DNA from 4 places in the Siminovitchia jepli genome. Region 2 is predicted to be linked to each of the others. Evidence: riboswitches for the same ligand, from Rfam matches in the RefSeq annotation. Region 2 holds a riboswitch; each other region holds the start of a gene.
The links. Region 2 has a riboswitch for S-adenosylmethionine ahead of AB1L08_RS12705 (YezD family protein). Riboswitches for the same ligand answer to the same signal wherever they lie in the genome.
Positions count from the first base shown of each region.

Region 1: it holds a riboswitch for S-adenosylmethionine, as region 2 does, so the genes downstream of both, AB1L08_RS20320 (MetQ/NlpA family ABC transporter substrate-binding protein) here and AB1L08_RS12705 (YezD family protein) in region 2, are expected to answer to the same signal.
Region 3: it holds a riboswitch for S-adenosylmethionine, as region 2 does, so the genes downstream of both, AB1L08_RS12305 (homocysteine synthase) here and AB1L08_RS12705 (YezD family protein) in region 2, are expected to answer to the same signal.
Region 4: it holds a riboswitch for S-adenosylmethionine, as region 2 does, so the genes downstream of both, AB1L08_RS05285 (YezD family protein) here and AB1L08_RS12705 (YezD family protein) in region 2, are expected to answer to the same signal.

Region 1 is NZ_JBFEGN010000113.1:56-7,815, forward strand. Features, by position in the region: gene AB1L08_RS20305 (MetQ/NlpA family ABC transporter substrate-binding protein) at 21-869, opposite strand; gene AB1L08_RS20310 (methionine ABC transporter permease) at 904-1,575, opposite strand; gene AB1L08_RS20315 (methionine ABC transporter ATP-binding protein) at 1,550-2,587, opposite strand; gene AB1L08_RS20320 (MetQ/NlpA family ABC transporter substrate-binding protein) at 2,666-3,517, opposite strand; SAM riboswitch class I at 3,681-3,798, opposite strand; gene AB1L08_RS20325 (hypothetical protein) at 4,201-4,377, shown strand; gene AB1L08_RS20330 (hypothetical protein) at 4,563-4,775, shown strand; gene AB1L08_RS20335 (transposase) at 5,069-5,770, shown strand; gene AB1L08_RS20340 (transposase) at 5,757-6,014, shown strand; gene AB1L08_RS20345 (hypothetical protein) at 6,115-6,327, shown strand; gene AB1L08_RS20350 (RNA-guided endonuclease TnpB family protein) at 6,285-7,544, shown strand.
Region 2 is NZ_JBFEGN010000036.1:19,325-27,084, reverse strand. Features, by position in the region: gene AB1L08_RS12730 (ABC-F family ATP-binding cassette domain-containing protein) at 1-937, opposite strand, end outside; gene moaC (cyclic pyranopterin monophosphate synthase MoaC) at 1,062-1,556, shown strand; gene AB1L08_RS12720 (redox-sensing transcriptional repressor Rex) at 1,638-2,300, shown strand; gene AB1L08_RS12715 (twin-arginine translocase TatA/TatE family subunit) at 2,364-2,543, shown strand; gene tatC (twin-arginine translocase subunit TatC) at 2,559-3,317, shown strand; SAM riboswitch class I at 3,467-3,572, shown strand; gene AB1L08_RS12705 (YezD family protein) at 3,643-3,807, shown strand; gene AB1L08_RS12700 (MsnO8 family LLM class oxidoreductase) at 3,919-4,950, shown strand; gene AB1L08_RS12695 (GNAT family N-acetyltransferase) at 4,995-5,513, shown strand; gene AB1L08_RS12690 (MetQ/NlpA family ABC transporter substrate-binding protein) at 5,535-6,353, shown strand; gene AB1L08_RS12685 (methionine ABC transporter ATP-binding protein) at 6,371-7,450, shown strand; gene AB1L08_RS12680 (methionine ABC transporter permease) at 7,392-7,760, shown strand, end outside.
Region 3 is NZ_JBFEGN010000034.1:6,516-14,275, forward strand. Features, by position in the region: gene AB1L08_RS12290 (PcsB-like coiled-coil domain-containing protein) at 1-1,210, shown strand, start outside; gene cls (cardiolipin synthase) at 1,462-2,904, shown strand; gene AB1L08_RS12300 (peroxiredoxin family protein) at 3,163-3,756, shown strand; SAM riboswitch class I at 3,849-3,960, shown strand; gene AB1L08_RS12305 (homocysteine synthase) at 4,106-5,410, shown strand; gene AB1L08_RS12310 (DUF3891 family protein) at 5,520-6,290, opposite strand; gene AB1L08_RS12315 (OmpA family protein) at 6,672-7,394, opposite strand; gene AB1L08_RS12320 (MotA/TolQ/ExbB proton channel family protein) at 7,375-7,760, opposite strand, start outside.
Region 4 is NZ_JBFEGN010000007.1:29,395-37,154, reverse strand. Features, by position in the region: gene AB1L08_RS05310 (CoA transferase subunit A) at 1-488, opposite strand, end outside; gene AB1L08_RS05305 (methionine ABC transporter permease) at 510-1,151, opposite strand; gene AB1L08_RS05300 (methionine ABC transporter ATP-binding protein) at 1,153-2,154, opposite strand; gene AB1L08_RS05295 (MetQ/NlpA family ABC transporter substrate-binding protein) at 2,151-2,981, opposite strand; partial or broken gene msrA (peptide-methionine (S)-S-oxide reductase MsrA) at 3,011-3,462, opposite strand; gene AB1L08_RS05285 (YezD family protein) at 3,639-3,788, opposite strand; SAM riboswitch class I at 3,887-4,006, opposite strand; gene AB1L08_RS05280 (molybdopterin-containing oxidoreductase family protein) at 4,322-6,406, shown strand; gene AB1L08_RS05275 (glycerol-3-phosphate dehydrogenase/oxidase) at 6,490-7,760, opposite strand, start outside.

The sequences.
Region 1 (7,760 bases), on a different contig from region 2:
TCACACTGGTGGTTTTGATTTTACCATCCGGGAATAACGGAACCTTTATACGTTTCGTCAATAAATTGTTTGATTTCGTCTGTTTGGTATACATCAAGCAGTTTCTTGATGGCCGGGTCATCTTTATTTTCTGTACGTGCTGCTACAATATTGACCCATGGAGAATCTTTATCTTCAATGAAGATGGAATCTTTAGTGGGTATGAGCCCGGCTTCGATCGCATAGTTGGAGTTGATGGCTGCTGCATCCAAATCATCCAATTGGCGCGGAATTTGGGCCGCTTCCAGCTCCACAAATTCGTAATCATTTTTGTTTTCCGCAATGTCCTTGACTGACGGGGTTTCCCCCACGTTTTCTTTCAGTTTGATCAAACCGGCTTTTTCAAACAAAAGCAGGGAACGTCCGCCGTTTGTCGGGTCGTTTGGCAATCCTAGTTTTGCGCCTTTTGGCAGTTTGTTGATATCCTTGACTTTATTGGAATAAACACCCATTGGCGTTGTGATGGTGTTTCCGACTTTTACAATATCATAATTGCGGTCTTTCTTTTGCTGATTCAAATAAGGTTCATGCTGGAATACATTCAGGTCGAGATCGCCTTGGGCCAATGCTTCGTTAACCATTGGATAGTCGGAAAAAGTTTTAATATCAATTTCCAGGCCTTCTTTAGCCGCCAGTTTTTTTACTTGCTCCATGATTTCTTCATGTTCCCCGGCGCTCACCCCGACAGTCAGTTTTCCATCGGCAAGGAGGCCTTCCGCTTTTTCACCTTTATCTCCTTTATCCCCGGCTTCTTCTTTGCCGCCTCCGCCGCAGGCTGCAAGTGCGGCGATCAGTAAAACGAATAAACTTGATACTAACCATTTTTTCATATTGCCATTCCTCTTTTCTTTTTTATTTAATCTATTAATCTTTTTTCAATTTGGCTGCCAATCGGTTGCCGAGCGACTGCAATCCCTGGACAAGGATGATGAGCAGGATGACTGTTACATACATGACATCGACTTCGTACCTGAGGTGTCCGTAGCGGTATGCCAAGTCACCGAGCCCGCCGCCGCCAACAAGCCCGGCCATCGCCGTTGCTCCGATTAATGAAATGGTCGCTATCGTCAAACCAAGAATAATCGATGAGCGGGATTCTCTTACAAGTACATGCCAAATAATGTGCCATGTTTTCATTCCCATTGCTTCATAGGCCTCAACGACTCCGCGGTCTACCTCCAGGAGGGCGGTTTCCATTAAGCGGGCAATGTAAGGAGCCGTATAAATTACGAGCGGCACGATAACTCCTTTTACCCCGATCGTTGTTCCGACCATAAATTTTGTAAAAGGCAAAATAAAGAACAATAAAATGATAAAGGGAACAGAGCGGATGATATTGATCAATACATTCAAAATGCCAAAAACATATTTATTGCTGAAAGCTTTTCCCGGGCGGGTCAAAACAATCATGATCCCAAGCGGAAGACCGATTAAAATCGATATCCCCAAAGAGATTCCGACCATTTGGAAGGTTTGGATAATGGCTTCCCAAATATCTGTGCCCCAGTTATCAAGAAACTCGTTTATTTTCGTCATGGATTCTCACACCTTCCACATGGACCTGATCTTGCTCCAAGTACCGGATTGCTTTATCAATTTCGGCCGGATCTCCTTTTAAATGGACTACAAGCTGTCCAAAAGTTTCTTCCTTTAAACGTGTAATGCTCCCCGATAATATATTCGGATAAATATCAAACTTCTTCGTAACCATCGCCAAAGCCGGTTCGCCGCTTGATTCTCCGAAGAAAGAGAGCGTAACGACCTGGCCGGTTTCGTTCAATCTTTCAAGGAGGTCATTTGGTATTTTATGTGTAAACAGGCTGCTGACAAACCGTTTTGTCGTCGGATGCTGCGGTGAAGTAAAGATGTCTTTCGTTTTTCCTTCCTCGATGATTTCACCTTTTTCCATAACGGCCACACGGTCGCAGATTCGCTGGATGACGTTCATTTCATGCGTAATCAATAAAATCGTGATGCCGAGCTCTTTGTTGATTTTCAGCAGCAATTCAAGAATCGCTTCCGTTGTATCTGGATCCAATGCGCTTGTCGCTTCATCACTGAGGAGGACTTCAGGTTCAAAAGCCAGCGCACGGGCAATGGCCACCCGCTGCTTTTGCCCCCCGGACAGTTCGGCCGGATAGGCATGATACTTTTCTTCAAGACCGACTATTTTTAAATATTTCACCACCCGCTCTTCCACTTCCTTTTTGCTGAATCCGGCAAGCTTCAAGGGCAGGGAAATATTTTCATAAACAGTTGCCGTCTTTAACAAATTAAAACCTTGGAAAATCATTCCGATGTTGCTGCGGGCTTCCCGAAGCTTTTTGGTAGACAATTTGGTCAAGTCTATTCCTTTCACCTTCACGGAGCCTGCATCCGGTTTTTCCAATAGATTGACGCAGCGGATAAGGGTGCTTTTCCCCGCGCCGCTATATCCGATCACTCCGTATATTTCACCTTTTTTAACTGAAAGTGATACATTTTTTAATGCGTGAATAGAGCCTTGTTTTCCTTGAAATGTCTTTGAGATTCCCGTCAATTCGATCATTTTTATTACTCCTTCATGCGATTATTTTCAAAACCCTTGACGGCAGTCGGAATACTGGAGGAAGGGCAGCTATCTTCCTTACCAGGAAGGAATGACAGATCCTTCGAAAGTTTCATCAATAAATTGTTTTACTTCATCAGTTCGGTAAACATCCAAAAACTTTTGAATTGCTTCGTCGTCTTTGGATTCGGCTCTTGCCGCGACAACATTCACCCATGGAGAATCTTTTGATTCAATAAAGATGGAGTCCTTGCCGGGTTTAAATCCGTGTTCAATCGCAAAGTTGGTATTAATTGCTGCAGCATCAAGTTCATCTAACTGACGGGGGATTTGGGATGCTTCCAATTCCACAAACTCAAAGTCGTTTGAGTTTTCTTCAATGTCTTTCACAGCAGGCGTGTTTCCGGAGCCTTCTTTTAATTTAATCAATCCGGCTTTTTCAAATAAAACAAGAGCGCGCCCGCCGTTTGTAGGATCGTTAGGCAAACCGAGCTTTGCCCCTTTTGGCAGTTCTTGCACATCTTTTACTTTGGACGAATAAATGCCCATTGGAAAAGTTACCGCTTCTCCCACATTTACAAGATCCAGGTTTCTGTCTTCTTTAAATTGATCCAAATAAGGAATCGTTTGAAACACGTTGAGATCAAGTTCTTTTTCGTCCAAAGCAATATTGGGCATGACGTAGTCTGTAAATACTTTTACCTCAATATCCAAATCCTGCTTGGCCGCAAGTTCTTTTACTTTTTCAAGAATTTGTTCATGTGGGCCTGCTGTTGCACCGACTGTTAGTTTTCCGTCATCCAGTAAACCTTCCGATTGTTCTTCTTTCGATCCGGAAGCATTTGTATTTTCTTTGTCATTTCCTCCGCCGCATGCAGCCAGAGTAAATGCCAATATAACAGTTAAACTAGTTAATAACCATTTGCGCATTTCTCTTCCTCTTTCCTTAGTAAATTTATATATATAGTCAATATTTTAGTCTTAAGTACATAACCCCCCTTGGTTGTAAACCTCTCCGGGTGTTCCTCCTTTCAAAATGAAAAATGCCTCCCAAAAGAGAGGCATGGATATACATTGTAAATCGGTTGCACCTCTCTTATCTTTCAAAATACTGTTGTATTTTGCAGGATTTAGCACCTGTTCTTGTTTCGTCAAACAAGAATGGTTGCCGGGCTTCACAGGGCCAGTCCCTCCGCCGCTCTTTATAAGAGAACTTCAAATTCAATTGTTACATAGATATTATACTCAGTTAGATATTATACTCAGTTAGAAAAAATGTCAACAAATTTTTCATGGAAACTTTCAACAAATGAAAGCAACAAATGAAAGGGGCAATGAATATTTTTGAACCGGAATCCAAGAAAAAGGGTTGGTTTTAAAGATGGAAAAAAAGAGCTTTGGTGTAAATTCCTTGAGTTTGTTAAAGAAAATAAAAAGTTCCTAGATAACCCCATCATTCTGTCCACGGGAAAACATTATGAGTTATTGAAGCTATCCATTTGCCATCCTATTTCCCAGCATCAAGAGTTGCTAGATCAAGCATTGCGGGAATTTTATTTCCGTATCCGGTTTACTGCCTATGTATCTAAAACGCTTTACTACCATGGGTTAATTTGGATAAAAAGGTTCGGCAAGATCTTTACCGTTTTCCTGCAACGTTGGACGAACCCGTCAAGGATGACACAGAGTTAACCCATAAAGACCTGGCGGCAATTGAGGAAGAGTTCGAATTAAAGTCGAACAATATTTTGGATTATATTATCGATCCGGTCCTTTACAAAGCCATTTAAGGTTTACCCCTAATCAAAGAGACATCTTATCCCTGTCATATATAAAAGGACTTACAGATTCTGAAATGGGCACATTATTAGAAAAAACTCAGCAGGTCATTTCTAAGTCCCGGGAAAAGGCACTCAGCAAGATCAGTAAATTATTGAGGAAGGACGATTAACTTTCAGAATGGGGGGCTTTCGAATTGGAATCCAATTTATACGAACTAACTGTAAAAAAAGATGAGAAAGCTATTGAAAAAGTCATTAACCTCTTTGCACCCAAAATTAAAAAAACTTTTCTTCAAAACAGACGCCCTGAACAGGGAGGATTTAGAGCAGGAGCTGCGTATCAAACTGATCCATATTATAAAACGATATGGCCCGGAAGACATCGTCGGCTTTTGGGAGTTGTATGAAATGTTCCAGCAAAAAATTTCTTAAAAAAGGTTGTGAAAAAGTTGATTACCGTTTCTTTATAGAGTGTTAGAAAGGGGAATACCTATGGAAAAACACTGGTGTTGCGTACTATTGTTTCAAAATTTTGACACGCCAAAAAATAAAAAAATCCTTTATAATAGATGGAGAGGGTGAAAGCCTGTCCAAATCCATTACAAAGGAAATATCCCTATGGACAAGTATACACTGTTCACGTCATTTGGTAAATGGGTGAAGCCCATCACCGACCAATTATTTGGCGATGGAGCTTTTCATGCCCCACAAGATCTGTATCAAAGAAACTGACTACCACAAAGTACTTGCTTTTATTCCTATATGCCCAGATGCAAAAGCGCGAGGAATTAAGGGCAATCAGCGTCTATTAATGAAAAGCTTTCAAAAGGAATTGGGTTTAGATTCAATCAGCGCCTCGCAACTTTCGAGAAAAAACAGGCAGGTTGATCCCAAATGCCTTTTGCACATCTGGCAATCCCTGACGCAACGTGTTCGCATGGCTTCCGTCGGCCGAAAGAGACATATTCCGAATGTAAAGCTTCTGGATTCATCAACTATTCCACTCAGCCTCAACCTGTATGAATGGGCCACGTTTCGTTCAACTAAGTCCGGACTCAAGCTTCATTTACTGGTTGAGTTTATAAGTGAACAGGATATCCATCCTGAGAAGCTTACAGTGACACCTGCTGAACGGTCCGATGTGCTTGAAGCGCCACGTTTTATCACAGAACCGGGTGTAACCTATGTGATAGACCGAGGATATTATGACTTCCGTTTGTTTGACCAGTGGTGCAAGGATGGTATTTTCTTTGCGACCAGGATAAAATCCAATACTGTGGTGGATATCAGGGACTTAATCTATGATGATCTGCAACAAAACGGTTTCCGTGAATCCCTGGTTATTATAGGCTCAGCCCAAAAGAAAATGGAAAATCACTTGAGGCTGGTTGAATTTTTATGACGATACCGGAAAACTGTATCAAATCGTAACCAACCGATTTGACCTGTCCGCAAAGGATATTTCCGACCTTTATCGATCACGTTGGCAAATTGAACTGATGTTCAAATGGATGAAGCAGCATTTGCAGGTGAATCATATTCACATCCGGACAGAACAGGCTGCGTGGAACCAGCTTTACATCGCCATGATTGCTTATAGTTTACGAACAACTGGCAGAAGGCCCGGTATTTCAATGCCGGGATGAATGCCGGAAACATAGGTTTAAAAAAGAAATCGGCTCTTGTTTTTATTTTTTAAATATTGTATCATTAATATAGAATATATGTTCGGAGGTCCAGGTAAATATGGCGAAAAAAGGTCCCCGCTATGTCGTAGAACTATTCCTTAAAACGGAGATGTTTCAAGTTCATATATTAGAGAAACGCCTTGAAATCGGATGCCATATTTATAACGCCTGCAAGCGAAAAATGCTGGATCACATTCAACAAATGAGAAAAGATCAAACTTATCAATTTTGGTTGAAGCAAGAAAAATCGAAAACACGAAAAAAAAATTAAACGAGATCCGAGAGGCATATGATGTCAGCAAAACCGGTGCGGAGCGCATCGTCAAGAATATGGGAAAACACTTCCTTGGCAAAAAACCCAAAAACAAAAAACATAAGCAAAAGGTGCATTTAGACTCTCACGTCGTGCAAAAAATTGCGCTCCATGTCTGGGAATTGATCGAAGATTATCTTTTCAATCCAAAAACAAAAAAGGTGCGCTTCAAAAAGTTCGGCGAATTCAATACGCTGGAAGGCAAAACCAATCAATCAGGGATCAGATACGAAAACGGCTTTGTGGAGTGGAACGGATTAAACATAAAAGCAGAAATGCCAAAACCAGGTAAAGATCCATACCTGGAGGCAGCTTTGCACGATGAAATCGCTTATTGCCGGATTGTACGCAAAATCATCCGTGGCAGAACAAAGTTTTATCTGCAGCTGGTCATGAAAGGCATCCCGCCCCAAAAGAGGAAACCGGTTGAAGGGAAAGTCGGCGTTGATAACGGGATTTCAACCGTAGCCACAGTCAGCGACAAAAGCGTGAATGTACAAGAGTTCTGCAAAGGCTTGGATGAGCTGGACAGAAAACGCCGCATCCTGCTCCGCAGGATGGATCGTTCAAGGAGGGCGACAAACCCAAATAAATATAATGATAACGGCACCTTTAAAAAAGGAAACAAAGATAAATGGATTCGCTCCAAACGTTATTGGAAGACGCTATATGAGTTAAAGGAGATTTGCCGGAAAATAGCAGCTGCAAGGAAAATGATGCATAACAAACTTGCTAATGACATTCTTTCCGAAGGCAATGAAGTATATGCGGAACGGATGAACTACAAGGGGCTGCACAAAACCCGGTTAGGAAAACGAATCGGGATCAAAGCACCTGCCGCCTTTTTAGAGATACTTGACCGGAAACTGAAATACCAAGGCAGACAATTGATTTATGTCAACACCTGGACTGTAAAGGCCAGTCAATATTGTCCGATCGGGGATGTGTATGCCAAAAAGCCCTTATCCCTCCGTTTCCATGCACTTCCCTGCGGAAGAAAAATCCAGCGGGATATTTTCTCAGCCTGGCTTATTAAGAATGTAAACGAAACGCTTGATAAAGTAGATCGGCAAAAATGCTTAAATGAATTTCGTACGTTCTATGAGATGTATCAATCGTTTGAAGAAAAAATGCGCTCTTTAGGTGAAAAACACATTTCCAGTATTGGATTCTAAATGAGAAAGATATAACCTTTGTCGTGATGAAACCCACGAAAGATAGGCATATCTTCTGTCGTGAGACAGCGGGTTCAAATGTCTATTGGTGTTGGTATAGGTCAAACACCGGATGCGTACGTTAAGTTGTGAGAGCCGACCGCAAGGGAAGCCTCGAGCGAGTTTCCTCGTTCGACAGAACGATTTGTGCGCGAACGTCGTGTGGAAAAGCTCCAG
Region 2 (7,760 bases):
CGTCTCCCTCGGGACGGTCCATGATGTTCATTTTTTCCAATTGGCGGCGCCTGCTTTGTGCGCGTTTGGTCGTGGACGCCCGTGCCAGATTGCGCTGGATGAAATCCTGCAGTTTGGCAATTTCGCCTTGCTGTTTTTCATAAAGCTTCATTTCACGTTCATATCTCTCGGCTTTTTGCTCGAGATATTTGCTGTAGTTGCCGTGATAGACCGAAATTTCCGTTCGGGACAGCTCGTACACTTGTGTGACAATTTGATCGAGAAAATAGCGGTCATGGGAAACGATGAGAAGGGCCCCCGGATAATGTTGCAAATATTTTTCAAGCCAGGCCATCGTTTCGATATCGAGATGGTTTGTCGGCTCATCCAAAATGAGCAGGTCCGGCTTGGCCAACAACAATTTGGCAAGTGCCAGGCGCGTTTTTTGCCCGCCGCTAAGCCAGGCAATATTCGTATGATAGTCTTCTTCGTAAAATTGGAAGCCATGAAGGACAGACCGGATATCCGATTCATATTGATAGCCGCCGATTTCGTTAAACTGCTCCTGGAGCCCGTCGTATTCTTCCAGTAGCCGTTTATAGGTCCCTTCTTGTTCATAATTAGCAGGATCGGAAAGCCTTTGTTCGATTTGCCGCAGTTCATTTTCCATTGTCCGGACTTTCGTGAATACGGAAAGCATTTCTTCCCAAATCGTTAATTCTGATTCCAAGCCTGTATGCTGCTCCAAATACCCGATCGTCAAATCTTTCGGTTTAATGACCTGGCCGGAATCATGTGACAATTCTCCGGCGATGATTTTTAACAAGGTAGATTTCCCGGCGCCATTTCTTCCGACAAGGGCTGTCCGATCCCCTTCGCGGATTTCCAATTTTATATTTGAAAGGACCATATCAGCCCCAAAATACTTTGAAAGCTGCTGAACTTGAAGTAATAGCATATTTTCCACCCCTAATTATAGACAGTGTATCGTATGTTAACGATATTTGACAATCGGATTTTTTGCGCTGCAAAGACAGACAGTATACACGAAATAGTGTAGAATGATAAAGAGGTGTTTGGCCGTGGATAAATTAACGCACTTTAACAAGGAAGGCAGGGCAAAAATGGTGGATGTGAGCGGAAAACCGGAAACAGTCCGCACTGCTGTTGCCCGTTCGAGCATTGAAGTGAACGACCATATTTACGAACTGATTGCAAATCAGCAAGTAAAAAAAGGCGACGTCCTTGCGGTTGCGCAAGTAGCCGGGATTATGGCCGCGAAAAAAACATGGGAAATCATCCCGATGTGCCATCCGATCCCGATTAAAGGAATCAACTTTTCTTTCGATTGGAAGGAAGGATCTGAGAATAATAAAATCTTGGAAATAACTGCTGAAGTTAAGACAATCGGAAATACGGGAGTGGAGATGGAAGCATTGACCGCTGTTTCGGCAGCTGCTCTCACTGTTTACGATATGTGCAAGGCTGTGGATAAGGGAATGGTGATCGGACCAACTTTTTTAATGGAAAAAACGGGCGGAGTATCCAGTAAAGATTATCATCGTGAAACGGAATAAGGGTTTTTTCGTTTCTGTGCGTGGAACCCATGAAACTGAAGAATTGAAGTGCTTTTTCTTTCTTGGCATGGAGGATTGAATATGAATGAGGAAACATTAAAAATACCGCAGGCAACTGCAAAGCGGCTCCCGCTATACTACAGATTTTTGAAAAATTTACACGCATCAGGGAAGCAGCGCGTATCCTCGGCCGAATTGAGTGAAGCGGTGAAAGTCGATTCCGCTACCATTCGGCGGGACTTTTCTTATTTTGGCGCGCTTGGAAAAAAAGGATATGGGTATAATGTAAATTACTTGCTGTCATTTTTTCGCAAGACGCTTGACCAGGATGAGGTGACGAAAGTTGCGTTAATTGGTGTAGGAAATTTGGGAACGGCTTTTTTGAATTATAATTTCTTGAAAAACAACAATACAAAAATCGAAATGGCATTCGATGTCGACCAAAACAAAATCGGGAAAGAGATCAGAAATGTTCCGATTTATGATTTGGCTGAGCTTGAAGAGAGGTTGGGCAAAGAAGAAGTGGCCGTTGTTATATTGACTGTACCGGCAAGTGCCGCCCAGTCCATTACGGACCGGATTAAACATACGGGTGTGAAGGGGATACTGAATTTCACCCCTGCAAGGCTGAACGTACCGGAGTCAATCCGTGTCCATCATATTGATTTGGCGGTGGAACTGCAGTCACTCATTTACTTTTTGAAACATTATCCTCTTGATGACACGGAATTTTCACAACCATAAACGTTTTTTAATAGCTAAAAGGACGGGTTTCCATTAAAATAAAACTATAAGGAGGTGGCCGCAGTGAGTCCAGGTGCAGGAAGTATAATTTTGATTGGACTTGTCGCTTTATTGATCTTCGGGCCGAAGAAGTTGCCGGAACTTGGTAAGGCTGCGGGCAACACGTTGCGTGAATTTAAAAACGCGACGAAAGGTTTGGCGGAAGATGATGAAAAGGACAAGAAAAAAGACGGCGATCTTTGATAGGATGGACAAACTATGAGTCAAAAAGAAATGACGATCATCGATCATATAGAGGAATTGCGAAAACGGCTTGTCATTATAGTCGTTTTCTTTGTGTTGGCTGTCATCGTCAGCTTTTTTATATCACAGCCGCTTATCAAACTGCTCCAGCATGCAAGTGCTGCCCAGGACATTACGATGAATGCGTTCCGGGTAACGGATCCGTTTAAAGTATTTATGCAAATGACGTTTGTGCTGGCGTTTATTTTCACTTCCCCCGTCATCTTGTATCAATTGTGGGCCTTTATCAGTCCGGGGCTTTTGGAGAAGGAACGGAAGGCAACGCTCAGCTATATACCGGTCTCCGTTATGCTGTTTTTAGCAGGCGTCCTTTTTTCTTATTTTATTCTGTTTCCGTTTGTAATCCGGTTTATGCTTGGCTTATCAAGCAACATGGAAATCCAGACGACAATTGGCATTAATGAATATTTTCAGTTTCTTTTTCAAATAACCATTCCTTTCGGAATTTTGTTCCAACTTCCGGTCGTCGTTTTGTTTTTGACAAGGCTGGGTATTGTGACACCGATGTTTTTAGTGCGGGTGAGAAAATATGCCTACTTTATTTTGTTGGTGATCGCAGCGTTTATTACGCCTCCAGATTTAATTTCACATATGATGGTAACCGTGCCATTGCTCATTTTGTATGAAATCAGCATTTGGATTTCAAAAATCGGCTATAAAAAAATGCAGGCTGCCGAAGAGGAGCAGGATCTAGAAATCAATCATGAGCCATAAAAGCATCCAGGGTGCTTTTTTTTTGAATAAAAAACGCACTGAACTTATGGGTTTAGTTGTAAAAATGTAAAATTCATCCTTGACAGAAAATTTTTTGTGGGATAGGATATAAATACGCCAAAGCAGACGTACTCAACTGAATAATTGATTTCTTATCCAGAGAGGTGGAGGGACTGGCCCTTTGAAGCCTCGGCAACAGACCGTCCGGTACTGTGCCAATTCCAGCAGGCTTTTTGCAAGCCTGAAAGATAAGAAGAGAACAAAATGTTAAACCAAAACCTCTTCTTATTGTGTAAGAAGGGGTTTTTTTAATGGAGGGGTGGAAATGGCAAAGGTTGAAACAAATACAATTGAGGACATTGTTTCAGCGTTGAAAAAGATTGAATATGGTTCGTTGGTCATTACGGTACACGATGGAGAAATCACACAAATTGATGCGACTGAGAAAAAGCGGTACAAGGCAAAGGGGAAGCAGAGGAAAGCCCAATGATGAAAGCAGACAAATGAATATGGCGGCCGATTAGACAACTAAAGGCATCTTTCTCAATGATGATGAATGGGGAGGATGCTTTTTTTCATGAAAAGAGGAGGCAGAAAGTACATGAGTTTTAAGCTTGGAATTCTTGATCAAAGCCCGGTTTTTCCAGAGAAAACGGCATTTGATGCCTTGCAGGATACAATAAGGCTTGCCCAAAAAGCGGAACAATGGGGTTATGCCCGTTTCTGGGTGGCCGAACATCATCATATGGGGGACGTAGCGGGCTCATCACCCGAGGTGTTAATTTCACACTTACTCGCCAGGACAAACGCCATTCAGGTTGGATCGGGGGGCGTTATGCTCCAGCATTACAGCCCTTTTAAGGTCGCGGAAAATTTTCACGTTTTATCCACCCTTTCACCGGGACGGGTAGACCTTGGGGTTGGAAAGTCGCCCGGCGGACTGCCGCTTTCTACAAAAGCACTGCAGCACGGTACTCAACATGATGGAATCCATTTTGAAGAACGGCTTACTTTTTTAAAAAAGCTGTTGGATCATTCCGTGGAGGAAGCACATCCGCTCTCCGGAATCGAAGCGTTGCCAAAGCCGCCTGTAAAACCGGAAATTTTTCTGCTCGGCGGAAGTGCTTCAAGTGCCAGGCTTGCGGCGGAACTGGGCGTGCATTTTGTATTTGCGAAGTTTCTCGTAGGCAGTGAAGAATCATTGGCGCAAACTTCCCGTATTTACCGCAAGCTGTATCCGGAAGGCACTTTTATGGCAGCCGTTGCCGTTTTTGCGGCACCTTGCGAAAAAGAAGCAAAGCAGATCGCTGCTGAACACAGCCTTTACAAAATAACGATTGAAAGCGGCCGGACATTGACCGTGCAGTCCTATCAACAGGTGGAAGCTTTTAAGAAGCAGGCAGTGGAAGCTTTTGAAGTGGAGGAGCATAAAGCAGATATGATTGCAGGAACTCCCGAGCAAGTAAAGGGGGAATTGGAACGAATACATTATCAATACGAAGTCGATGAATTTATCCTTCATACACCAATCCGAAAAGAAGAGGAGCGGGTCCGGTCTTTTGAATTGCTTCGTCCAATAGCCGCCGGAAGAGCCAAGAGAGGCTTGGAACAGTCGATAAAAATTTTACCCTAAAACGTAGTATTCTGATGGGTAAAGTAATATAAAAGGAGGTCATCATGGCCCGATTATTCAATCAAACCATCACGATCAAGGAAATGGAGGAAAGCGAAAGGGAAGCCGTCCGAAAATTGTTGCTGGAATGTTATCGCCAATTCGAATCAGTATTTGAACCGGAAAGGTGGTCTGAATACGTGATGGAGCTGATCGCTTCCATTGATCATCCGGATAGAGAAATCCTGTTGATCGCAAAACAGGGGGAGGAAATTGTTGGCACCCTCCAATTATTTTCGTCATCGGAAAAAGCCTACAAAGATTGGGAAATACAAATTCAATCACCGATTATCCGCTTTTTGGGCGTTCACCCGCGGGCAAGGGGGCTTGGTGTGGGTACGGAACTTTTACGGTCTGCCATGTCATGTGTCAAAGAACTTGGCGCTTCAAGTGTGTTTTTGCATACGACCGATTCCATGGAGCAGGCCGTCAGGCTGTACGAACAATTTGGTTTTATCCGGGATCCTTGCCATGATATTCATAAAGAAAATCGCCGGATTAAATGCTACAGGTTTGATTTGTAATAAAAAAATGGGGGTTGAAAAATGAACTTCAAAAAAGGTTTCATCACATTAATGGCCGTTATGGGTTTGGGGTTGGTGGCGGGATGCGGAGCAGGAAAAGAAACGGCTGCCAAAAAAGAAAACGTTACATTGAAAATTGCGGCTTCCTCTACACCGCATGCAGAAATCTTGGAATATATCGCGCCGGAATTGGAAAAAGAAGGCGTGAAACTGGATATATCAATAGTCTCTGATGGCATTCAGACAAACCAGCAGACGGCGGATGGGGAACTGGATGCCAACTTCTTTCAACATACGCCATATTTGAATCAATTCAAGAAAGACAGCGGTTTGGATTTGGTTAATGTGCAAGGTGTTCATATTGAACCGTTCGGTGTTTATTCAAAAGCAATCGATTCCATTGATGAGCTATCCGATGGCGCCAAAGTGGCATTGCCGAAAGATCCTGTAAATTTTTCCCGGGCACTCGAGCTCTTTGCAGCCAACGGGATCATTGAGCTGGATGATGCGAAGTCGGGGGATTATATGCTTGAAGACATCGTGAAAAATGAAAAACAACTTACATTTATTCCCGTCGATTCAGCGGTATTGGTCCATTCGCTGGACGACGTGGAGGCAGCGGCGATCAACACGAATTACGCCTTGGAGGGAGGCCTTAAACCACTGGAAGATTCCTTGATAATTGAAGGAAATGAATCGCCTTACGTCAATATTTTAGTTTCCCGGAAGGATAACAAAAACGATGAAGCCATCCAAAAGCTGGCTAAAGCTTTGACAACCGAACAAGTGAAAGCGTTCATTTTGGAAAAATATAAAGGAGCTGTAGTACCTGCATTTTAAAAAAGGAGGGGGTTTTTTTGATCGAATTTCGTCACGTTTCAAAGGTATTCGGCAGCGGGGAAAAGAAGGTCGAAGCGCTCAAAAATGTAAGCTTGACGGTTAGGGAAGGGGATATTTTTGGCGTCATCGGTTTTAGCGGAGCGGGAAAAAGCACTTTAATCCGAACGGTGAACTTATTGGAGCAGCCGACTTCCGGTGAGGTGATCGTAGATGGAAGGAACCTTGCCAAGCTGCCGGAACACCAGCTTCGGGAAGCGAAAAAAAGAATTGGCATGATCTTTCAGCACTTTAACCTGCTTCAATCCAAAACCGTCTTTGACAACGTAGCCATGCCGTTGGTGCTGAGTAAAAAAAAGAAGAAAGCGATCGAGGAACGCGTTGATGAAGTTCTTAGATTTGTCGGTTTGGAAGAGAAGGCCCGGAATTATCCCGACCAGCTTTCAGGAGGACAAAAGCAGAGGGTCGGCATCGCCCGTGCGCTTGTAACGAATCCATCGATCCTGCTCTGTGATGAGGCGACATCTGCCCTGGATCCGCAAACCACTCAATCCATTTTAAAGCTGTTAAAGCGGGTTAATGAAGCATTCAAGATTACGATATTAATCATCACGCATGAAATGGAAGTGATCAAGCAAATTTGCAATCGGGTGGCGGTCATGGAGGATGGCCGTGTGATTGAAAGCGGCACGATGTTTGAGCTGTTTTCCCGCCCGCAGACAGAAACGGCGAAAAATTTTGTCCGGTCGGTTGTCAGGGACGAAATCCCGGCCGGCTTCCATCCATTTCTGCAGGCAACGGAATATCACAGCCGATTTTTCAAACTGGCGTTTTTCGGGGCAGCCTCGGGCCAATCCGTCATATCCAGAACAGCGAAGGTTTTTGATGTGGACATTTATATACTGTATGGCAATATTACTGAACTGCAGGGAATTCCAATCGGACATTTAATGGTTGGGCTGACTGGCGATGATGATGAGATTGAACGGGCGCTGATATTTATCACCGGCCAAAATGTTGAGGTAAAGGAGGTTTTAGAGGATGGAAGTCAGCACAAAGTTGATTTTGAGCGCTTTGTGGGAAACGTTGTACATGGTTAGCGTATCACTTTTCTTCGGCGGAATCATCGGGATTTTCCTCGGCATTCTGCTTGTCGCAACAAGGAAAGGACATATTTTGGAAAACCGGATTATTTTTTCGATTGTCAATCCAATCGTCAATACATTCCGTTCGATCCCATTTATTATCCTGCTCGTAGCGATCATTCCATTTACAAGGCTTATTGTCGGAACATCGATTGGAACAACCGCGGCCATTGTACCGCTTGTCCTTCATATCGGACCGTATTTTTCAAGGCTTGTGGAAAATTCATTACTGGAAGTGGACGAAGGAATCATTGAAGCGGCAAAG
Region 3 (7,760 bases), on a different contig from region 2:
AAAGAACAGCCATATTAACAAGCTTGAAAATGAAAAAAGCGGGCTTGAACAGCAGGTGGAAAAACTCGAACGTGAAATTGTCGCCACCAATGAAAAAATCACACAAAAAGAAAAACAAATTGCCGACACGAAAGCTGAAATTGAAAAGCTGAAGGCTGAAATTGAAGAATTGAAATCAAAGATTGAAAAAAGGGACGAGCTTTTAAAAGAAAGAGCCCGCAACATTCAAAAGAACGGCGGCTCAGTGAATTATATTGACGTGTTTTTAGGATCAGAAAGCTTCGGAGACTTTATCGACCGTTTTTCTGCGGTCACTACAATCGTAAGCGCCGATCGGGAAATCATGGAAGAGCAGCAGCGCGATAAAGACAAACTCGAAGAAAAGAAAGCGGAAGTGGAACAGAAGCTTGCCGATCTTAACAACATGCTTAAAGAGCTCGAAGAACTGAAATCCGGCTTGAAATCGCAAAAAGCACAAAAAGCCGAAGCGGCAAAACAGTTGGAAGCAGAGAAGAAACATGTTGAGAGTGAAAAGCTATCCTTGGAAGAAGAAGAAAAAATCCTCAGTGCGCAAAGCGCTGCGATTCAGGAAGCTATTAAATCCGAAAATGCACGGATCGAGCAAGAAAGAAAAGAGCGTGAAGCTGCAGCAGCGGCTGCCAAAGCGGCTCAGAGCCAACCTTCCGGAGGAGGGACTCAAAGCGAGTCTTCCGGAGGCGGGGCGCAGAGCCAATCATCAGGAAGCGAATCGGCTGCTCCCAAACAAAATCTTGTTTCAAACTCTGGCCCAAGCGTGAGTGCACCTCCGGTATCTTCAGGCCTGTTCACGCGGCCTGCTGCCGGCTACTTCTCATCCGGCTTTGGAGCGAGAGGAGGAGGGAATCACTTCGGACTGGATATTGCCGCAAAAGGCAAAGTCAGCATCGTGGCCGCAGCAGACGGATATGTATTTCGAAGCTACTATTCGTCAAGTTATGGAAATGTCATTTTTATTCGCCACAATCTGGGCGGCAGAACGTATACAACCGTTTATGCCCATTTAAGCGCACGTAACGTATCTGAAGGAACCTCTGTTTCAAAAGGACAGCATATTGGCTACATGGGTAATACCGGACAGTCTTACGGGCAGCATTTGCATTTTGAAATTCACGAAGGCGATTGGAACGCGTCAAAATCAAATGCTGTAGACCCAAGGAGATACATTAACTAGTAAAAGAGCTGCATCTTACGGGATGCGGCTCTTTTTTTGGTGTTTGACGCCCCCCACGGCGTGGAGCATCGCCTGCCCGCGTATAATGAAAAACACCAAAATTTCACTCGATAACCTGACCATCTCAACAATGTCTGTGCGGCTGAATCCGTACATGACATGTGAAGAAGGGAAATATGTGGTAAAATGAATTAAGTTTGTCGATGTGTCTAATTGAGAGAGATGCGAGGGGCGAAACCATGACGTTGGCGATGATCATAACAGGCATCATTAGTATTTTTCTTATATTGAATATTGTGCTCGCCGGCTTTGTTGTTTTTCTTGAGCGAAGAGATGCAGGCGCAACATGGGCATGGCTTTTGGTTTTGCTTTTTATACCGGTTGTCGGCTTTGTTCTTTATTTGATTTTCGGGCAAAATTTAAGCCGAAAAAAAATATTTGACTGGAAGGACCAAAAAAAAATCGGCATTATTGAAATTACGGAACATCAAATTCATTTGATTCGATCAGGGGATTTTCCGTTTCATGATAATAAAACCGCCCGGTTTAAAGATTTGATTTACATGCTGCTCGTCAACGACAGCGCGGTGCTGACACAAGATAATCATGTGGATATTTTTACGGACGGAAACGAAAAGTTTGATGCGCTAATGGAGGATATCAGGTCTGCCAGGGATCATGTCCATCTTGTCTATTACATTATGCGCAACGACGAGTTGGGGAATAAGCTGTTATCCCTGCTTGTTTCGAAAGCAAAAGAAGGCGTAGAGGTCCGCGTTCTTTATGACGCCATGGGCTCAAGGCGGCTTCCAAGGAAATTTTTTCGGCCGCTGATTGAGGCCGGCGGAAAAGTGAGCGCCTTTTTCCCTGCGGTTATACCCCACCTTAACTTGCAGGTAAATTACCGCAATCATAGGAAACTGGCGATTATTGACGGTCAGGTTGGTTATATAGGCGGGTTTAACATCGGAGACGAATATTTGGGATTAAATCAAAAATTTGGCTACTGGCGGGACACCCATTTGCGGATTTTTGGAAAAGCTGTTTTTGCCATGCAAACACGGTTCATTCTCGACTGGAATCAGGCGTCTTCCAACAAAATCAGCTATGAAGACAGGCTGTTCCCCGAAATAAAGTCTGTTGGGAATACGGATGTACAAATCGTTTCAAGCGGCCCGGATTCCGAGTGGGAGCAGATCAAGTATGGATATATCAAATTGATAAATTCCGCCAAAGATTACATTTATATACAGACTCCTTATTTTATACCGGATGCAAGTGTTTTGGACGCTTTAAAGATTGCTGTTTTATCCGGTGTCGATGTGAGGCTGATGATCCCCAGCAAGCCCGATCACCCATTTGTGTATTGGGCGACGTATTCCAATGTAGGGGAACTGTTAAAAACGGGTGCAAAAGTATATATTTATGAAAACGGCTTTATTCATGCAAAAACGTTAATTGCCGACGGCAAAATTGCCACTGTCGGAACGGCGAATATCGATGTCCGCAGTTTCCGTCTCAATTTTGAAGTCAACGCATTTTTATATGATGAAGTGCTTGTCGCAAAGCTCGTTCATATTTTTCAAAAAGACGCCGGACTGTCACGGGAGCTCACTTACAAAGAATATTTGGCGCGGCCGCTGTTTGTGCGGTTTAAAGAGTCGGTTTCCCGCTTATTGTCACCTGTTCTTTAATATTCCTGAATGAAATATCCGCTGACGATCTTATTTTTTGGCGTTCTATCTTTTAAATGGGCAGCGTATCATAATTGGGGTCATAAACGGTGTGGGGGCCTCCTTGTTTTGATTTTGGACAAGGAGCCAAGCAATTTGGCTGCCGCCTTGCACTGTTTCCATGCTTCCAAACCCGCAATATTGTCCGCCCCCATGGCGACGTACGCGGCAACTTGCCCCTTTTTGCCGCAGCCCTGCTACAGAAAGGAGAAAGAGCCGATGAGCAAGAAAATTTTTGGAATGGCCTTGATTGCCTTGCTGCTTGGGATTGTCGTCGTGAATATCATCCGGGATACACGCGATAACAGCGAGATCAAGGAGGCCCAGGATCAGTTCAACTCTCAAGCAGCAGAGGAGATTTATGCGGAAGAAGGCCTGAAAGAAGGGCAAGTACCTCCGGATTTTGAGCTTCCGTCATTGGATGGAAAAAAAATCAGACTTTCCGATTATAAAGGAAAGAAAGTGATTTTGAATTTTTGGGCCACCTGGTGCCCTCCTTGCAAAGCGGAAATGCCTCACATGCAGCGGTTTTATGAAACGAAGGCAGGCAGCCAAAACGCAGAAATCATCGCTGTCAACTTGACATATGCCGAGCGTGTATCCGATAAACGCTCCAAAGTGGAAACATTCAGGAACGAATACAAATTAAATTTCCCGATCCTTTTGGATGAAAATGGAGACGCCGGAAACACATATCGGCCGATTACCATTCCAACGACCTATATGATCGATACAAACGGAGTCATCCGAAAGAAAATTATCGGCCCGATGGATGAGGAAATAATGGAGCGCCTGGTTTCCGAAATGGATTGATTTTTTTATTTTTAAAAAATGTTTGACAGGCGATAGATTCGTAGTATATACTTACTTGCAAGAGTTAAAACAATTGAATGATCTAAGCATTACTCTTATCAAGAGCGGCGGAGGGACTAGGCCCTGCGATGCCCGGCAACCTTCAGATTCGTCTGAAAAGGTGCTAATTCCTACAAGCCATGAGCATGGCTTGGAAGATAAGGGGAGGAAAAGATAAATCAGCCCTCTTCTTATTCGGAAGGGGGCTTTTTGATTGATGAAACGCCCCTTTCTCGCAAGGTTTGAGGCGCATGGCCGCTCAAATCTTATTATTCTGATCGCATTAAATTATTTTAAGGAGGATGTCAAAATGACACAAGAAAAAAAGTACCAGCCCGAAACAGTATTGCTTCATGGGGGGCAAGAGCCGGACGAAACAGGATCTCGCGCGGTTCCCGTTTACAGAACAACTTCCTACGTATTTAAAGATACGGAGCACGCCCAAAAGTTATTTGCCTTGGAAGAGCCGGGCAATATTTATACAAGAATCATGAACCCGACTGTGGATGTTTTTGAAAAAAGAGTGGCAGAATTGGAAGGCGGTACGGCTGCCGTTGCTCTTTCTTCCGGAATGGCCGCCATTGCTTTTTCCATTTTGAATATTGCCAGGGCGGGAGACGAAATATTGGCAGCAACGGATTTATACGGCGGAACGTACAACTTGTTTTCCATCACGCTTCCGAAATATGGCATCAACGTCAAATTTGTTGACCCGAAAGATCCGGAAAACTTCCGCAAAGCCATCACGCCGAAAACAAAAGCCATTTTTGCGGAGGTAATTGGAAATCCGAGCCTTCACGTACTCGATATTGAAGCAGTTGCCGACGTGGCCCACGCCAATCAAATTCCATTGATCGTGGACAGCACGTTTGCCACCCCATACTTATTAAAGCCGATCGAGTGGGGAGCGGATATCGTTGTTCATTCTGCCACAAAATGGATCGGCGGACACGGAACAGCGATTGGTGGAGTAGTCGTTGATGCCGGCAAGTTCGATTGGAACAATGACAAATTCCCGGATTTCACAGAGCCGGACAGAAGCTATCACGGCATCCGCTACGGAATCGACTTGCCGGAAGCTGCATTTGCCGTTAAGCTTCGCGTCCAGTTGCTTCGTGATCTTGGACCATGCTTGAGTCCGGACAATGCGTTCCTCTTCTTGCAAGGACTTGAAACGTTGCATGTCCGGATCCAAAGACATGTGGACAACGCCAAAGCAGTTGCAGAATTTTTACAAAACCACGATGCAGTGGAATGGGTATCCTACCCGGGGCTTGAAAGCCATCCTTCTTACAGGCTCGCCCAAAAATATTTGCCAAAAGGTCCCGGTGCCATTGTAAACTTTGGCATTAAAGGCGGAAGAGAAGCGGGCAGAAATACGATTGACAACGTGAAGCTATGGTCGCATGTGGCAAACGTCGGGGATGCAAAATCTCTCATCATCCACCCTGCGTCAACGACCCACCAGCAATTGAGCACTGAAGAATTAAAGGATACAGGCGTAACCGAAGAATTGATTCGCCTTGCCGTTGGTTTGGAAGCTGTGGAGGATATTACGGCTGACTTGGGGCAAGCAATCGATAAAGCGGTTGAAGCTGTGAAGCAGTCCAATTAAATAATTAAATTGTAAAGGCTGTAACGTGTGTTACAGCCTTTACAAATTTAGACCAGTCTGCATACGACCTTTAACTTCCTAAGAAAGAACGCGGTAAAACAGCAGGGCATCATATGTACGGAACAAGATGAATTTCAACCGTCTCTTCGGGTGTTTCCAGATAGCTTGGAATCAGCCCCTGTTTGGATATCAATTCTTTGGAAACGGTCTTTTGTTTCAGGTTGACGGTGACTGGCTGTTTTAAAGGAAATTCATCCAATCCGATTGTATGGCGGTCAATCCAGCGCGCATGCATCTTCTTTTTGGAAAAAACATCAAGTGCACCCGACAGGGGAATCCCGTTTTGGAAAAATGGAGATTCTTCTTCTTTTTTGGCCCCGGGTTCGTTAAGGCATAAATACAACGACAAGTTATCACAAAGTTGGAGAAGTCCGTAGTGGAAAGCAAACAAAGACCGTCCAAAATCGGAAATGGACTTAATCAGTCGCTGCTGCCTGGCTTTTTCAAATTGGACAAATTGCTTCGCTTCGGGGGATTCCTCTTCTTGTTTAAAACGTACATAATGTTCACTGCACAAAAGCGCTGCATACCGATCGCGGCGTTCCACTTCATCTATCCCGCTATTGTATATGAGTGTCTTGGCAGGAGAGGGAAAGTCCATAAACGTGTACGGAGCCTGCTTTTGATCATTCCAAAAAGGCTGCCGGTCGACCATCCTCCAGCCGCAATCGTGCTTGGTAACGGCATGCAAGACCGATTCTCTCCACTTTTCCCCTTTAAAAAAGCCATCCTTCCAGCAAGAAAAGATTTCGCCTGATATGCCCGCATGATGATCTTGTTCGATCATGACAAATTCGTTCATTCGTTCCCTGACAATCATGGGGAGCCTCCTCTTCATCTGATTTTTTATATCATAACATTTTTTCGCTCCCGTAAACATGACTATCACACTGCTTTAAATCCGAGATGCGTTCGATTGCAAGCATCACAACAAGGGAAAATATGCAAGTGGTGGCCATTAAAGAGGCGTATGGACCGGTCTTCCGCTTTTTTAAAAATTAAAAATGATAAGCGGCAAATCTGTCGTTCGCTCGTTTCTGGCCGCTCGTATTTAAAAGCATACATGCCGCTGCGGCGCCACAGGACGTGGCGATCCAAGGCGGCCAGCGCCTAGCCTGCTCGATGTCATAAGTCAAAACACGCAGGAGGCGGGGGCCTTCTGCGTGTTTTGTTTGCCGTGCCGGGCAAGGCGCTTGCGCTTTCATTCGTTTTCTTCATTGGTGATAATGAGTACAACGCGGCGATTTTGGCTTCTTCCTTTTTCCGTTTTGTTAGAGGCGATGGGATGATATTCCCCATAACCGACAGTCCGGAAACGCTGAGGAGGAAGTCTATGCTCTTCAATTAGGTAACGGACAACCTGATTGGCCCTTGCCGTTGATAAATCCCAGTTGGATGGAAATCTGTCGGTGGAAATCGGACGATTGTCTGTATGCCCTTCGACTTCAATCATATTGGAGATTTCCGATAACATGGGTGCCAGATCATCCAAAAACAACTTTGCTTCTTTGATTAAATCTGCTTTTCCCGATGGAAAAAGCATCACCTCGGGCAAAACGACTTCAATTCCTTTTTCGGTCGGAGTAACCGTCATCTCTTTTTCCAAGCCATGGTCCGAAGCATACTCGCCCACATAATTTAAAATTTCTTCAATGCGCTTTTCGCGTTTGATCATCTCGGTCAATTGTTCTTCATATTCGTTCGGAACGGTGATCCCGCCCTCTCCCGGAGAATCGCCGGGAGATTCGCGTTTTAAATGGTTGTGGTTTTGGAACGAGTTTGTAACCGATTTAAATTTTTCAGCATTTGTATCCGAGTAGGAATACAATAGAACAAAAAGGGTGAGGATCACCAATGACAAATCTGCAAAGGTAACCAGCCATGGCTGATGGTTATTTGTTCCCTTAAATCCGTTTTTGTTCATATCCCTCGTCTCCTCCGGGCTCATCAAACAGTGCGGGTTTTTCGGAGCTTTCAATCATAAACATTTGCAGCTTGTCCCTCAAAATGGCCGGCCCTTCCTCATTGCGGATGCTCACCAATGCCTCAATGATCATCTCTTTCAGAAAGGCCTCTTCTTCCGTTAACAGTTCCAGTTTGTTGGCAATCGGCATGAAAACAAGGTTGGCCATGAGTACCCCGTAAAAGGTCGTAATCAATGCAACGGCAATGGCCGGCCCCAACTTATCCGGTTCGCTCAGTTGCTGGAGCATTAAAACCAGGCCGACGATTGTCCCGATCATTCCCCAAGCCGGAGAAAGCTCACCGGCTTTCGTAATGATTTGCCTCC
Region 4 (7,760 bases), on a different contig from region 2:
CCGAGTGATGACCGTGTCGGATAAAAAGAAAGACCTTTCATCGCAGCGGTAAAACGCCACTGGAAGCCGGCATTTGTTGTCTCGGATAACACTTTTAACCGCCCCGATTCAACTGCCCTCCTCGCCGGGAGTGACAATCCGCGCACTTCGTCCGCAAAACCGTAGGAAACCTCTGCTTTTGTGATGTTTCCCGCTGCCGCCAGCAATTGCCAGTCATGCTGTGATCCTTTCGTTCCGATCGTCAGATCCCCTGTTTTTTGGCGGATGATTTCATGCACCGCGGCAATCGGGTTGCGCACCGATCCCATGCCGCCGAAAACGATATAGTCTCCTGCTTTTACGCCCCGTGCCACTGCCTCTTTCAATGTCGTCGTCTTATCTTTTTTTACCAGTGATTTATGGTTTTTACGAAATTCTCTCATTTTGTCAGGATGCTCCCAACCATGGAGCTTTGATGAGAGTCCTTCTTTTACAATGGTTTGCGCCATGTTTTTCCTCCTTTTGAAAAATTATCTTTTATCCACTGCCCTTGACGCCCGGTCTCCGGCAAATTGGATCAATTGAACGAGAATGACCAGTATGATGACCGTTGCAATCATGACATCGTTTTGGAAACGGTAGTAGCCGAATCGAATGGCCAAGTCGCCGATTCCGCCCCCGCCGACGATTCCGGCCATCGCCGAATAGCTTAATAGACTGATCACCGTGACAGTAAGACCGGCAATCATCCCCGGTTTGGCTTCGGGAAGCAAGACATCTTTTATAATCAGCCACGGGGAAGCACCGCATGATTCTGCCGCTTCGATCACCCCTTTATCAATTTCGCGCAAAGATGTTTCCACCAGGCGTGCGTAAAAAGGGATGGCAGCGACGGTAAGCGAGACACTCGCGGCCGCCGGGCCCATCGTTGTTCCCAGGATCAATTTTGTAAATGGGATAAGGACAACGAGCAAAATGATGAAAGGAATGGAACGGATAATATTAATGATGCTTCCCGCCACGTGTTGCATGAAGCGGTTTTGCCAGAACATGCCTTCGCTTGTGACAAAAAGGGCGATGCCCAGCGGGACGCCGATCATAACCGCAAAAGCGACGGCAATTCCCATCATCCATGAAGTTTCCAGGAAGGCTTTTCCGAATTCATGCACCATCTCAAGCAACACCGGCGAGCACCTCCAATAGATTTGTCCGTTTCGTGATATAGTCAATCGCTTGCTGGACTTCCGCGTGATTGCCGGTCATTTCAATGATGAGTGTTCCCAGCGGACGGTCCTGAATGTAGGAGATTTGGCCATGAAGAATATTGGCAGATACATCAAATTGTCTTAATGTCTCCGAAATGACCGCTTCTTCGGCTGAATCGCCCTGAAAAATGATTTGAACAATCGTCCCCTTTCTGGCCGCAAGCAGTCTTTCAGGCAGTGCCAAAGAATGGACCGTTTGAACAAATTGTTTGGACAGAGCCGTTTTCGGATTGGCAAAAATATCATATACATCAGCCAATTCGACGACCTTGCCATTTTCCATGACGGCTACCCGATGGCAAATATCCCGGACCACTTCCATTTCATGTGTAATTAAAATAATGGTGATCCCAAGCGTTTCGTTGATTGTTTTCAACAGTTGCAAAATTGACTTTGTTGTTGTCGGATCAAGCGCTGAAGTAGCTTCATCGCACAGGAGTACTTTCGGTTCATTGGCCAGTGCCCGGGCGATGCCGACCCGCTGCTTTTGACCGCCGGATAGCTGGGCAGGATAGTGATCGCCGCGATCGGACAGCCCGACCATCTCCAACAGTTCCGGGACACGCTTCTTAATTTCTTCTTTCGTCTTGCCCGCCGCTTTTAATGAAAAAGCGATATTGTCAAAAACGGTTTTAGAACTGATCAAATGAAAATGCTGAAAAATCATGCCGATCTTTTGGCGTTCTTTCCGGACATCCCGATCCGACAATGCCGTCAAATCTTTGCCGTCGATCAAAATCTTTCCTTCTGTCGGCCTTTCCAGCAGATTCAAGCATCTGAGCAATGTGCTTTTCCCGGCACCACTGTAGCCAATAATCCCAAAGATCTCCCTCTGGCGAATGGTCAGATTGACATCATTGACAGCCGTCACATGTTTGTATCGTTTCGTCACATTTTCAATTCCGATCATTCATTTGCCTCCTTTTCCACTTGATAAGGCGGTTTTACGTACCCTTTTGCCTTCTTGTTTGTAAAGTCCAAAAATTTATCTGAGTGGTAAGCTTTCTCCAATGCTTTTGCGAATGGTTTATCAACATCTTCTTTTCTGAGCGTTACATAAATTAAATACCCTTCCGGTGTTTTTTCGATTTCAACCGCTTCATCCAGCTTCAATCCTGAAGCAAGCGCAAAGTTTCCGTTTATGAAAGCAAAATCTGTGTCTCCCAGTGAACGCGGTGTTTGGGCCGGATCGATTGGCTTGATTTTTAAATTGAGCTTATTTTCCACGATGTCTTTTTCAGAGACGACTGTTGGATCGGCCTCTTCATTCACTTTGATCAAACCGAAATCTGCAAGCATATTCAGGGATCTGGCCAAGTTGGTCGGATCATTCGGCATCGTCACGGTCATGCCTTCCTTTACATCATCCAAAGACGTATGCTTTTTGGAATAGAGGGCAATGGGAGCTGTCGGCACCGCATAAGGCGCAACCAGGTCCATGTCATGGTCTTTATTGAACTGCCCGAGGTATATTCTGTTCTGGAACAGGTTGGCATCTATTTCCCCTTCGTTTAAAGCGACATTGGGCTGAATATAATCATTGAACTCAACGATTTTCACTTTATATCCGTCCTTTTCAAGGATCGGGATAATGCCTTCCCGCAATTGGTCACTGTACGGACCTGCAGTTGCACCGATGGTAATTTCTTTCTTATCCTCGTTGGCTGCAGTGCTTCCGCACGCTCCTAACACCAACAGGCTGAAAATTAGACTAATGGTAAGCAATGTTTTTCTCATTCTGATGTTTCCCCTTTAATGATGAATTGTTAGTATTTAAACAGCGCCCTTCCGGACTCTTCCTTGAAGGAAGCGTATTTTTCCGGATTCTTTTTATCGTGATTCTGACGGGATGGAAAGGATCCGCTGCAAAATATTCGTAACAACGGGATACTTAAACCTCCCGCTATTTCCCGGCTTCCTTCTCGATTCCCCGGCAATTCTTCTTTGTTTTTCGGAATGATCACAAATAGCTGTCTGATAGGATGATCCGCTGCTTTTGAATGGGCCGCCCCCATCTGTTGGGTCAATTTGCTGCCAAAACGATCCAACTAACTTTTCATATAAAAATACTTGGTTATTAAACGAAATCTGTACTGCTTCCACATGGCCGATTAATCCCGGTGCATGCCTGTTCATACGTCGGGTTCTCAAACGTCCCGCCAGTATAACCGGAAACCACTTTCTCAATCCCCGGCTGAGTGTCAAATGGTTGGATCATGCACCAAAAACAGCCGCTCGCAAAGGTTGCAAAAGTTCCGCGTCAGACATGTTTATTCTCCTTTTTTCCATTTAAAAAACCCCTTGATCAACACAAATATGCCTTTAGCAAGCAAATTTGCGCAAATCAAGAGGCCTCCGGTTGTCCGGTCAGCTTCCCAGTATATTCATCATGTATCATGCTGGAAACCGCTTCTTTTCGATCCGGTTGATCTGAACAATTTTCCCTTCGTGAACCGTTATTTGCAGCTCACCGAAACGCAAATTGCCGAGGGCTTCCGCAATCACTTTCAACTTCTCGTTATCTACTTTTACTTTTTCCCCCATTCCTCTCAGCTCCTTTGATTGTAAATCGCCCGATATACAAGAAAAAGACCCCTTCACAATAAGAGGTCTCCGCTTTTAATTAGAATCATCAGCTTTGCCTCTTATATATCAGACTTTTAAAAAATCTGCTGGAATTGGCACCGTTTGAATATATAAAAGTATATTCAATGGTTGCCGAGGCTTCACCGGGCCAGTCCCTCCGCCTCTCTTCATAAGAGTATGAAATAATGAAATTGTCATTTGGAACGTTGAAACCTATTTTATTCCGAAATGTTTTGGCTGTCAACCAATTTTTTCAATTTTATTGCTTTGGGCCTCCAAACTTTTGTACCATTTTTTGCTATATGGCCCACGACGGTCGTTTCGTGTGCCCATTCCTTGATCATTTGAACTTACAACTAACCGCCAAAGGGTCATTTGTGCTGCCGTGAAGCCATCGGCCAATCTCTGAAAGAAAGTTTATCGGTACAACGACGTATCAGCTGTGGTGTGGTATAATCTATATCATTATTTTATCTAAGGGGATGCTCGAAATGGAATCATTGGCACATCAAAAAGACGGAATATTTCCTTCGGTCTGCTCTCTTGATTGTCCGGATCAATGCGGACTGCTTGTCCATAAAAAAGACGGGAAGATCGTAAAAATTGACGGAGATCCCAACCATCCCATAACGAAAGGAAGCATTTGCAACAAAGTGCGGAATATGGGAGCCCGCCTTTACGACGAAAAAAGATTAAAAACACCTTTAAAGCGTGTTGGAGAAAAGGGCGAAGGAAAGTTTATCCCGATCAGCTGGCAGGAGGCCATTGAGACGATTTCCGACCGCTGGAAAAAAATCATTTCGGAGGAAGGTCCGGAATCCATTTTGCCTTACAGCTTTTACGGAAATATGGGCAGGATTCATTCAGAAGGAATGGACAGGCGCTTTTTTCATCGTCTCGGTGCGAGCCAGTTGGAGCGGACGATCTGTTCGGATGCCGGAGCTGTGGGATATAGGTATACGATGGGCAGCAGTTTTGGCACGGATCCCGAAGAAATGACGGAAACAAAATTGTTTGTTTTTTGGGGAATCAATGCTGCAAGTACGAATATGCACCAGGTAATGATCGCACAAAAAGCGAGAAAGCAAGGGGCAAAGCTCGTTGTCATAGATGTCCATAAAAACCGGACCGGCCGCATGGCGGATTGGTTTATTCCGGTTATTCCGGGAACCGATGCGGCATTGGCGCTGGGCATCATGCATGTATTATATAAAGAAAATTTAGTAGACCGGGAGTTTTTAACAGAATATACAGTAGGGTACGAGGAACTGGAGCACCATGTAAAGCAATATGACCCTCAAGTTGTCTCTGGCATTACAGGAGTTCCGGCGGAAGATATTTATAAACTTGCCCGTCTGTACGGTTCCACTGCCCCCTCCATGATCCGGATCGGCAACGGGCTTCAGCACCATGACAATGGCGGCATGATTGTCAGGACCATTGCCTGTCTTCCGGCTTTAACGGGCCAATGGCTGCTGAAAGGCGGAGGAGCAGTGAAATCAAACTCGGCTTACTTGAATTACAACACGAGGGCATTGCAACGGCCGGATCTGCAAAAAAAGCCAACCCGCTCGATTAACATGATTCAATTGGGGCAAGCCCTGTTAGAGACGGAAAACCCGATCCGATCCTTATTTGTATATAGCAGCAATCCTGCCGTCGTTGCTCCGGATTCCGTCAAAGTCAGAAAAGGATTGCTGCGTGATGACCTCTTCATGGTCGTCCATGACTTGTTTTTGACGGAAACGGCGGCGTATGCGGATATCGTATTGCCGGCAACGTCCTCCTTTGAAAATACGGATATATATACATCTTACTGGCATCTCTATTTGCATTTACAGGAGCCGGTCATTCCTCCTTATGGAGAAAGCAAGTCGAATGCGGAAGTGTTCAGGCTGTTGGCGGCAGTAATGGGATTTGATGAAGAAGCTTTTAAAGACAGTGATGAAGACATGATCCGCCAGGCGATCAGTGATGTGCCAAATCCTTATTTTCCTGACATTACATTGAAAGAACTTAAAGAAAAACGCTTTGTCAAAGCACGTACTCCGGAAAACCGTTTGAAGCGTTTGAACACACCGAGCGGAAAAATTGAATTGTATTCGAAAAGGATGGAACTGGATGGGCACCCGCCGCTGCCGACGCACATACCGTTGAAAGAGGAAAATTCGGACTATCCTTTTCTATTCGTGCCCGGCCCGAACCATAACTTTTTAAACTCCACTTTTTCCAATAACGAAAAACATGTCAGATTGGAAAAATCACCGCAGCTGTTCATCAACCAGGAAGACGCGCTGCGGCTTGGCATTGAAAACGGTGATTGGGTCCGCATCTGGAATGACCGGGGAGAATGTGAATTGCCGGCATCTGTCGGGGATCAGGTTCTTCCAGGCGTTCTGGTCACCCAAGGCCTCTGGGCCGATGCCCATGGAGCAAAACGGCTTGTGAATGCCTTGACACCGGACCGGGAAGCTGACATGGGCGGCGGCGCCGTGTTTTTCTCAGGAAAGGTAAATGCAGAGAAGGTGGCTGCAGGAGATCAACTGAAGACTGGTAAAGAATGGAGTAAAGCATAAGTGCAAAGAATGATGCCCTTGGTTTCAAGGCTGATCAGGCACCAAGGGCTTTTTACAATGCAATGCCTCTTTCCAACCGGACACTACAGGTTTCCAAAAAGCTTTTTCATATACGCAGTTACGGCGTCTTCCCATTTTTTCTGCCAATTCAAACGAAAGAAGCTTGCCCCGGTTCTGCGTGCAAAAAAATCTTCGGGCGTCATTGCCATTTCGTACAGCACAGCGTAATGAACAAGCAATTTAATTGCCAACGGCAGTTCTTCGTCCGGCAGAACTTTTTCCTTCATCGATGCAACCATATCTGCGTTTGTTCCATATACCGCCGCAATTGTTCGTGCCTCCTCTTGACGAAGGCCAATTTCCCGAAGTTTTCGGCTTCTCTCATCAATAGACTTTTCATATTCGGCCGGATTCGTAAAATGTCCGCCGGAAAGGCGAAGATTTCTTGTTACGCATGGTCCGCTTTGAATCCCCTCTTGCTCAAGCTGTTTTGCCAGCATATCTGTTGCCGTTTCAGCCATTTTTCTGTAACCGGTCAGCTTCCCTCCCACAATCGTGATTAATCCGGTATCTGACACCCAAATTTCGTCTTTGCGGGATATCTCGGACGGCCCTTTGCCTTTTTCCTGAATGAGCGGTCTGACTCCGGCCCATCCAGATTCAATGTCATCTTTCGTTATTCCAAGTTCCGGGAACATAAACCGGATGCAAGACATTAAATAATCCTTGTCTTCCTCTGTAATCGGAGGATTTTTCAGGTCACCATTAAAAAAAGTATCCGTTGTGCCAACATACGTTTTTCCGTCTCTCGGAATCGCAAATACCATCCGGCCGTCAGGTGTATCAAAATAGACTGCCTGCCTGAGCGGGAATTTTTCCTTATCCATAACGATATGCACACCTTTGGTATGTGTAAGGCCCTTCCCTTTTATCTTTCTGTCTTTTTCAATCATCTTCTCCACCCATGGCCCTGTTGCATTGACAACCTTTCGGCCTGCTGCTTCATATATTGTATTTGTAAACACATCTCGCACCTTAACACCTGAAACTTTTCCGCCTTCATAAAGGAAGCCTTCGGCCTGCGTATAATTCAGCAGGTCAGCCCCCTCTTCAAAAGCCTTCTTTGCCACTTCCATTGTCAGGCGGGCATCGTCCGTCCGATATTCAACATAATAGCCGCTTCCAAGGAGACCATCTTTCTTTAAAAGCGGCTCCTTCGCAAGGGTTTCTTCCCGTGTCAACATTTTGCGCCGTTCATTCTTTTTGACTCCGGCTAAAAAATCATATACCCGCAGTCCTGCAGAAGTTGAAACCTTTCCAAATGTCCCTTTTTTATAGATCGGCAGCAGCATCC